DNA from 2 places in the Nonomuraea fastidiosa genome. Region 2 is predicted to be linked to the other one. Evidence: riboswitches for the same ligand, from Rfam matches in the RefSeq annotation. Region 2 holds a riboswitch; the other holds the start of a gene.
What was found. Region 2 has a riboswitch for cobalamin ahead of ACFMQL_RS26500 (ABC transporter substrate-binding protein). Riboswitches for the same ligand answer to the same signal wherever they lie in the genome.
Positions count from the first base shown of each region.

Region 1: it holds a riboswitch for cobalamin, as region 2 does, so the genes downstream of both, ACFMQL_RS01440 (ribonucleoside-diphosphate reductase subunit alpha) here and ACFMQL_RS26500 (ABC transporter substrate-binding protein) in region 2, are expected to answer to the same signal.

Region 1 is NZ_CP170570.1:318,695-323,096, forward strand. It holds gene ACFMQL_RS01435 (ribonucleotide-diphosphate reductase subunit beta) at 1-530, opposite strand, end outside; gene ACFMQL_RS01440 (ribonucleoside-diphosphate reductase subunit alpha) at 543-2,702, opposite strand; cobalamin riboswitch at 2,830-3,034, opposite strand; gene ACFMQL_RS01445 (tripartite tricarboxylate transporter substrate-binding protein) at 3,039-4,004, opposite strand; gene ACFMQL_RS01450 (SAM-dependent methyltransferase) at 4,105-4,402, opposite strand, start outside.
Region 2 is NZ_CP170570.1:5,742,065-5,746,466, forward strand. It holds gene ACFMQL_RS26480 (hypothetical protein) at 1-474, shown strand, start outside; gene ACFMQL_RS26485 (sigma factor) at 474-737, shown strand; gene ACFMQL_RS26490 (histidine phosphatase family protein) at 842-1,423, opposite strand; gene ACFMQL_RS26495 (Gfo/Idh/MocA family oxidoreductase) at 1,678-2,541, shown strand; adenosylcobalamin-variant (AdoCbl-variant) riboswitch at 2,583-2,703, shown strand; gene ACFMQL_RS26500 (ABC transporter substrate-binding protein) at 2,741-3,715, shown strand; gene ACFMQL_RS26505 (iron ABC transporter permease) at 3,717-4,402, shown strand, end outside.

The sequences.
Region 1 (4,402 bases), 5.4 Mb from region 2:
AAGAACAGGCCCTCGATGCAGGCGGCGAAGCAGATGAGGTTGAGCAGGAACTGGCGGCGCTGCGCGGCCGTCTCCAGCCGGTCCAGCCCCTGGATGGAGTCGATCCACTTGAAGCAGAACTCGGCCTTGTCGCGGATCGACGGGATGTGCTCGATCGCGGCGAACGCCTTGGCCCGCTCGTCCGGGTCCGGCAGGTACGTGTCGAGCAGCGTCAGGTAGAACTGCACGTGCACCGCCTCCTCGAAGAGCTGCCTGCTCAGGTACAGGCGCGCCTCGGGGGCGTTGACGTGCTGGTAGAGGTTGAGCACGAGGTTGTTGGCCACGATCGAGTCGCCGGTGGCGAAGAAGGCGACCAGCCGGTTGATCAGGTGCCGCTCCTGCGGCGTCATCTTCGCCAGGTCGGCGAGGTCGGAGTGCAGGTCCACCTCCTCGACCGTCCAGGTGTTGCGGATGGCGGCGCGGAAGCGCTCGTAGAAGGCGGGGTAGCGCATGGGCCGCAGGGTGAGGTCCATGCCGGGGTCGAGCAGCATCGTCGGGGCTCCTTACTGGCAGGCTTCGCAGGTCTCGGGGTTCTCAAGAGAGCAGGCCACCGCCTGCGCCGGGGGCGCGGCGACCGTGGTCTGCGCGATGCGCGTCGCGGGCCGCGAGCGCAGGTAGTAGGTGGTCTTCAGGCCCTTCTTCCAGGCGTAGGCGTACATCGACGAGAGCTTGCCGATGGTCGGGCTCGCCATGAACAGGTTGAGCGACTGCGACTGGTCGATGTACGGCTGCCGCGCGGCGGCCAGGTCGATGAGCGCCTTCTGCGGCAGCTCCCAGGCCGTGCGGTAGAGCTGCTTGAGGTCGCCGGGCACGCCAGGCACCTGCTGCACCGAGCCGTCGGCCCGCTTGATGTCGTCGCGCACCTGGTCGGTCCACAGCCCGCGCGCCTTCAGATCGGCCACCAGGTAGCGGTTGACCTGGAGGAACTCGCCCGACAGGGTCTCGCGCTTGAACACGTTGGACACCTGCGGCTCGATGCACTCGTAGCAGCCGGCGATCGAGGCGATGGTGGCGGTGGGGGCGATCGCGACCAGCAGCGAGTTGCGCAGGCCGGTCTCGGCGATCTTCGCGCGCAGCGCGTCCCAGCGCGGGCCGGTGGCCGCGCCGTAGTGGTCGGGGTGCAGCACTCCCCCGGCCGCCCTGGTCTCGTCGTACGAGGGGTGCCGGCCGCGCTCGGCCGCGAGGTCGGCCGAGGTGTCGTACGCGGCCAGCGCGATCTCCTCGGCGATCCTGGTGGACAGCTCGAGAGCCTGCGGCGAGTCGAACGGCAGCCGCAGCGTGAAGAACACGTCGGCGAGGCCCATCACGCCGAGCCCGATCGGCCGCCACCGCTTGTTGGCCGCCTCGGCCTGCGGCGTCGGGTAGAAGCCGAGGTCGATGGTGCGGTCGAGGACGCGTACGGCGGTGCGCACGGTGCGGCGCAGCCGCTGCCAGTCCATGTCACCGCCGTTCAGGTGGGCGGCCAGGTTGACCGAGCCGAGGTTGCACACCGCCGTCTCGGCGTCGCTGGTGACCTCCAGGATCTCGGTGCACAGGTTGGACAGGTGGATGACGTTCTCCGGGCGGGCCGTCTGGTTGGAGGTGCGGTTGGCGGCGTCCTTGAACGTCATCCAGCCGTTGCCGGTCTGGGCGAGGGTGCGCATCATGCGGCCGTACAGGGTGCGAGCGGGAATCTGCCGGACATATCGCCCGGCGGCCTCGTAAGCGCGATATCTCGCGTCGAACTCCTCCCCGTACAGGTCGGTGAGATCCGGCACCTCCTTCGGGTCGAACAGCGACCACATCTCGTCGGCCTCGACCCGGCGCATGAACTCGTCGGGCACCCAGTTGGCGAGGTTGAGGTTGTGGGTGCGGCGGGCGTCCTCGCCGGTGTTGTCGCGCAGCTCCAGGAACTCCTCGATGTCGGCGTGCCAGGTCTCCAGATAGACGCAGGCCGCGCCCTTGCGCCGGCCACCCTGGTTGACCGCCGCCACCGAGGCGTCGAGCGTGCGCAGCCACGGCACGATGCCGTTGGAGTGACCGTTGGTGCCCCTGATCAGCGAGCCGCGCGAGCGCACCCGGGTCCACGAGATGCCGATGCCGCCCGCGTACTTCGACAGCCTGGCCACCTGGCCGTACCGCTCGTAGATGGCCTCCAGCTCGTCGCGCGGCGAGTCGAGCAGGAAGCACGACGACAGCTGCGGGCGGCGCGCGCCGGAGTTGAACAGCGTGGGCGAGCTGGGCAGGTAGGACAGCGTGGACATCAGCGCGTACAGCTCGGCCGCCTCCGCGACGGTGCCGGAGAGCCCGCAGGCCACGCGCATGAAGAAGTGCTGGGGCCGCTCGAGCACCGCCCGCGTCTCGGGGTGGCGCAGCAGGTAGCGGTCGTAGACCGTACGGAGCCCGAAGTACTCGAAACGGGCGTCCGCCGCGTCCGAGACCAGCGCGTCCAGCTCGGCCGCGTGCGCGGCGACGAACTCGGCGAGGCGGTCCTGGATCAGCCCGGCCGCGTGCGTGGCGGCGATGGATTCGGAGAACGTCCGCACGCCCTGCCCGGCCGCCTCGTCGGCGATCTCCTCGGCCAGCAGCCCGGCGGCGACCCGGGAGTTGGCCGGATCGGCGATCACCCGGGCGGCGGCCTCCTCGATGGCCAGCCGGCGGTCAACCTCAACGATCTGGGTCACGTGCTCTCTCTCCTCGCGAGCCTCCCCTCGAAAGGCAGGCGAGAGCACGGCGGAGCGCGGCGCGGCGCGCCGATCCCGCGTGTGCCCGGCCCGCCCTCGAGGCCATGAACACTGCGCGCACGGGCGCACGGCCCGGCGCATCGCTGGCAGGTCTTCGGGCTCGCGGGCACGCTCCAGCTCCGTGGAGCACCTACTGGCCGTCGCTTCCCGGATCTCTCCAGTGCTGATGACGGCGGTCGTTCCCGCTCACCGCTGCGGGGCAGCCCCGGAATCTCACCGGGTTCCCTTTTGCTCCGCCTCCGATGAGGCGAACCAGCGACGAGCGAGATCCTACATCTAGTGGCCGTTCCCGCAACTACCCCAGCATGTTGTGGCTTTGGTCGTGTCGACCATGCCGAGGTCCCGCAGCACGGCGCGGGTGCGGGCCAGCTCGGTGTGCAGCCAGCGGGCGAAGTCGTCGCCGGCCAGCGGGATCGGCAGCCAGCCCGCGGCCCGGCAGGCGGCCTCCCACGCGGAGGAGCCGAGCACCTCGTCGCACATGTGCACGGCGGCCTCGCGGCCCTCCTCCGCCATGCCTTCCGGGCCGAACGCGCCCACCCAGTCGGAGAAGTCGACCCGCACGCCGCACTCCAGCAGGGTCGGCGCGTCCAGCTCGGGCAGACGGGCGGCCGACGAGACCGCAAGCGGCCTGATCCGCCTGCGCTCGATCCCGGCCCGCCAGGTGGACAGCGGACCCGCGGCGGCCACGGCCCTGCCGGACAGCAGCGCGGCCATGACCTCGCCACCGCTGGGGTAGCCGGTGTAGTCGACCTGCCGGGTGTCGGCGCCGAGCGCCCGCGCGATGAGACCGAACAGCAGGTGGTCGGGCTCGCCCGGCGAGCCGCCGGCCAGCCGGGTGCGCCCGGGGTCGGCCAGCATCCGCGCGCCGAAGTCGCCGAAGTCCTTCAGCGGCGAGCCGTCGGGGACGACCACGACCAGGGCCTCGCCGCTGAGCCTGGCGAGCGGGGTGGCGGTCTCGAGAATGCTCTGGCTGTTGTTGAGTTCGGCGGCGGCCGCCGCGGGCAGGCCGCTCAGTGCCAGGTCGAAGCCGCCGCCCGGCTGGTAGCCCACGGCCTGCGCCGCCCCGGCGAACGCCTGGCCGACCCGTTCCCAGCGCCGTCCGTCCGGCTTGAGCGTGAACCCGGCGACCGGCACGGCTCCCCCGGCCCGCTCGGTCCCGCAGCCGGCGACGGCGGCGGCCATGCCGAGGCCGCAGGCCAGAAAGCGCCGGCGGCGCATGTGCTTCTCCCCCGAAACCCCCATTACTCCAGGTTATTAACCCATTACGGCAGGCTATACACCGGGGTCACGGTCGTTATTCAAAATCGCTATAGTTCACGATTTTTCTTGATTTTTGGGCTTATTAGGCTTTACGGGCAACTCCGGCCATGAGGGACGACGGCAGCGACCAGTCCCCCACCAGCTTGGGCCGGTCCGGCCGCCAGTCCGTGGCCTGCACCAGGCCGGGCGGCTCCAGCGGGAAGTCGCCGAAGAACTCCCTGATCCGCGCGGGCGAGCGATCGGTCCCGCTGCCGGGGCGGGTGTACGACGGCTCGTCATCGTCGGCGCGGCCCGTCGTGGCGTGGGAGATCACCAGGTGGCTGCCCGGCGCCAGCCGCTCGCGCAGCGCCGCCACAGCCCCCTGCGGATCGTCGGAGTCG
Region 2 (4,402 bases):
CTGTCGCGGGTGGCGGCGGGCAGCGAGGTGCTGCTCGGCGTGGAGGTGGCGCTCGCCGGAGCGCGACCGGCCCGCGCGCCGCTGCGCCAGGCCATGATCCAGCGCACGTTCGAGACCTGGACGCACACCGACGACATCAGGGCGGCCACCGGCCGCGCCAAGGCCGAGCCGAGACCCGAGCACGTGCACATGATCGCCGAGTTCGGCCTGGCGCTGCTGCCGCGCGCGCTGCGCGGGCCGCGCCGCGACGTCTCGGCCACCATCGTGCTCACCGGCCCCGGCGGCGGCACCTGGACCATCCCGCTCTCGCCCGCCTCCGACCACGTGGCCGTGCTCATCTCGGCGGACGCCGCCGACTTCTGCCGCCTGCTGGGCAACCGGTGGCCACCCGGCGCCTTCCCGTACGCCGCCGAGGGCGACCCCGTGCTCGCCCGTGACCTGATCGCCGCCGCCGCGACGCTGGGGTGCGACTGATGAGCGACATGGATGTGCGTGCACGATTGGCCGCCGGCGACCTCGACGCGCTGGCCGACGCCTACGACCGGCACGGCCCGTACGTCTACGGCGTCGCCGTCAAGGTCACCGGCAGCCAGGCGCAGGCGGAGGAGATCACGCAGCGCGTGTTCGTGGCGTTGTGGGAGGAGCCGCTGTCGTACGACCCGGCCCTCGGCTCGCTGCGCGGCTGGCTGGCCGGCCGGGCGTTGCACGAGTCCGCCCTGCGGGCCCGCGTCGGCTGAGCTCCCCCGGCCGAGCCGCGCGCTGCCCGGACGGCCCTACGCGTCCGGGCCGGCTGAGCCTTTTCGTCCGAGTCGGTGCGGCGCGACCACCGGCCCGGGATCGGTCAGGTGACGGGGGCGTTCCAGGCCAGCAGCACCGGCTCATCGTGCTCGTACCCGAGGCGCGAGTACGTACCGGTGTCGAGCCTGAGCAACCGGCCGTCCTCGGGAGCCAAACCCAGCCAGCGGGCGGCCAGCACCCGCAGGAAGTGCCCGTGCGCCACCAACGCCACCCGGCCCTGCACAGCACGGGCCCGCGCGATCACCCGGTCGGCCCGGACCGCCACCTCCGAGGCGCTCTCGCCCGGATGCTCGGCATCGCCGGGGATCACGCCGTCACGCCACAAGTACCAACCGGGCCGCGTCTCACGGATCGTCGCCGTGGTGATGCCCTCATAGCCGCCGTAGTCCCACTCCCACAGGTCGGGATCCACCTCATACTCGGTCAAACCGGCCAGCTCCGCCGTTCGCCTCGCCCGCTGCGCGGGGGAGACGAGCACCAGGTCGAAAGGCTCCTTGATCAGCGGCGCCAAGGCTCTGGCCTGCTCCTCGCCGTGCTCCGTCAAGGGCAGGTCCGTACGGCCCGTGTGCCTGCCCGCCTTACTCCACTCGGTCTCTCCATGCCGAAGCAGCAGCATCTCGTTCATGGCTCCCATCATCCGGCACGCCCGATCGCGCCCCACCGCCAGGTGCCCGCCCGCCTCTTTCTCGCGGCGCGCCGGTCGGTGATCGGCACCGCCGCCCGCGGGTCGCTCGCGCGGAGCGGGAGGAGCCGGCACGCCCGCGTCCGCCGACCGCCCACGCAGCAGGGCGGCTGATGTGCGTTCGTGGAGGTGCGGGCGATCTTTGGCGATATGTCATCTAAGGTGAAAGATCAGATGACTTGCGAAGGAGGACGTGCATGGAACCGGTGGCGGTCGGACTGATCGGCGCGGGGCCCTGGGCGCGGATGGCGCACGCGCCCATGCTGGCCAAGAGCCCGCACACGAGGCTGGCCGGCGTCTGGGCCCGCCGTCCCGAGGCCGCCGCCGAGCTGGGCGCGCCGGTGTTCGCCCGCGTCGAGGAGCTGTTCGAGCACTGCGAGGCGGTCGCGTTCTGCGTGCCGCCCGCCGTCCAGGCCGAGTACGCCGTCCGCGCCGCCCGCGCCGGCAAGGCGCTGCTGCTGGAGAAGCCGCTCGGCGACTCCCTGGAGTCGGCTCGGCGCGTGGCGGACGCGGTGGCCGAGGCGGGCGTCGCCTCCCAGATGGTCTTCTCCATGCGCTACACCGCCGCCGCCCGCGGTTTCCTGGCCCGCTGCGCCGAGGTCGAGCCGTTCGGCGGTCACGCCGCCAACATCTCCGGCGCGCTGCTCGGCGACCACCCGTTCGCGACGCCCTGGCGGCTCGAACGCGGCGCCCTGCTCGACGTGGGACCGCACGTGATCGACCTGCTGGACGCCGCGCTCGGCCCCGTCACGGGTGTGCGCGCGCACGGCCACCCGCTGCGCTGGGTCGGCCTGCTGCTCGAACACGAGGGCGGCGCCGTCAGCGAGGCGTCGCTGAGCATGGCCGCGGGCGGCGAGACGCCGCCGTCCAGCATCGCCGTGTACGGCCGCAACGGCAGCGCCGCCCTGCCGCCGCATGACAAGGACGACGACTACCTGGCCACGGTCGCCGAGGAGTTCGCCGCGACCGTCCGCAAGGGCGGCGGCCACCCGCTCGACGCCGCGCACGGGCTGCGCATCCAGAAGATCATCGCCGAGGCGGAGGCCCAACTGACCCCTTGACTCCTCCGGCGGACGGGGAATTGATACCGTTTGCCCGACGCGCAGTGCGCAGCGAAGTCCGGTGAGATTCCGGCGCTGTCCCGCAACTGTCATAGCCAGGTCGCCTGCCTCTGCGCCGACGCACATCAACCCTCGTGGAAAAGGGTGATCCGTCACTACAAGCGGGTCTCTCGGTTCCAACAGTGTGAAAGGACTTCTCGTGAGGCCCGTACGCACGGTTCTCGCGGGCGCGCTGCTGGGAACGCTCGCTCTGGCCGGTTGCGGCCAGACCGGCACCACAGCCGGCCCTGCCGCCCCCTCGTCCGCCGCTTCCTCCACCGCTCCCGCCGCCGGCGGCTTCCCCGTCACCGTCGAGGCCGCCAACGGCAAGGTCACCATCCCCAAGCGGCCCGAGCGCATCGTCTCGCTCTCGGCCACCCACACCGAGACCCTGTACGCCATCGGCGCCGGCTCGCAGGTCGTCGCCGTGGACGACCGCTCCAACTACCCGCCGGAGGCCCCCACGACGGAGCTGTCCGGTTTCAAACCGAACGTCGAGGCCATCGTCGCCCAGAAGCCCGACCTCGTCGTGGTATCGGACGACATCGACGACATCGTCTCCGAGCTGGGCAAGGTCAACGTGCCCGTGCTCCACCAGCCCGCCGCCACGAACCTGGACGAGGCGTACGAGGAGATCTCCGAGCTGGGCGCGGCCACCGGGCACCAGGCCGAGGCCGACAAGGTCGTCGCGGACATGAAGAGCGCCATCGACGACGTGGTGTCCAAGGCGCCCAAGGACGCCGAGCTCACCTACTACCACGAGCTCGACCAGACGCCGTACGCCGTGACGTCCAAGACGTTCATCGGCCAGATCTACGGCATGTTCGGCCTGACCAACATCGCCGACAAGGCCCCCGACGCGGCCGGCGGATACCCCAAGCTGTCGGCCGAGTTCGTCGCCCAGGCCGACCCCGACCTGATCTTCCTCGCCGACGTCAAGTGCTGCCAGCAGAACAAGGAGGCGCTGGCCGCCCGGCCCGGCTGGAAGAACCTGTCCGCCGTCAAGAACGACCGGGTGATCGAGCTGGACGACGACATCGCGTCCCGCTGGGGGCCGCGCGTCGCCGACCTGGCCAAGAGCATCGGCGCGGCCGTGGCCGACGCGGCGCGGGCGAAGACCGACGGCGCGAGCTGACGTGGCGACTCAGGCCCGCCCCGCACGGGCCCGGCCGCTGTGGCTCGCCGGCGCCCTGGTCCTGCTGGCCGCCTGCATGATCGCCGGCATGCTCGACGGCGCCGCCGACATCTCGCCCTGGCAGGTGGTGCTCCAGGTCGCGGACTGGCTGCCGTTCACCCACGTCGACTCCGGCCTCGCGCCGGTCGAGCAGGGGCTGCTGTTCGAGCTGCGGCTGCCCAGGGTGCTGGTCGCGGCCGTGGTCGGCGGGCTGCTCGCCATCGCGGGAGCCGGGTACCAGGGCGTCTTCCGCAATCCGCTCGCCGACCCGTACCTGCTGGGCGCGGCGGCGGGGGCCGGGCTCGCGGCGACGGCGGCGATCGTGCTGCTGCCGTCCGCCAGCGTGCCCGTGGCCGCCTTCGCGGGCGCGGTGGGTGGCGTGTTCCTCGCGTACACGCTGGGCAACACGGCGGGGCGCAGCGGCGGCACGGCCACGCTCGTGCTGGCGGGCGTCGCGGTCACCTCGTTCCTCACCGCGATCCAGACCGTACTGCAGCAGCTCGAGGTGGAGAAGCTGCAGCGCATCTACGCGTGGATACTCGGCGACCTCGGCGGCGGGTGGGATCAGCTCCTGCTCGTGCTGCCGTACGCCGCCGTCTCCGCCGTGCTGCTCCTGCTGCACGGGCGCATGCTCGACGTGCTGTCCGT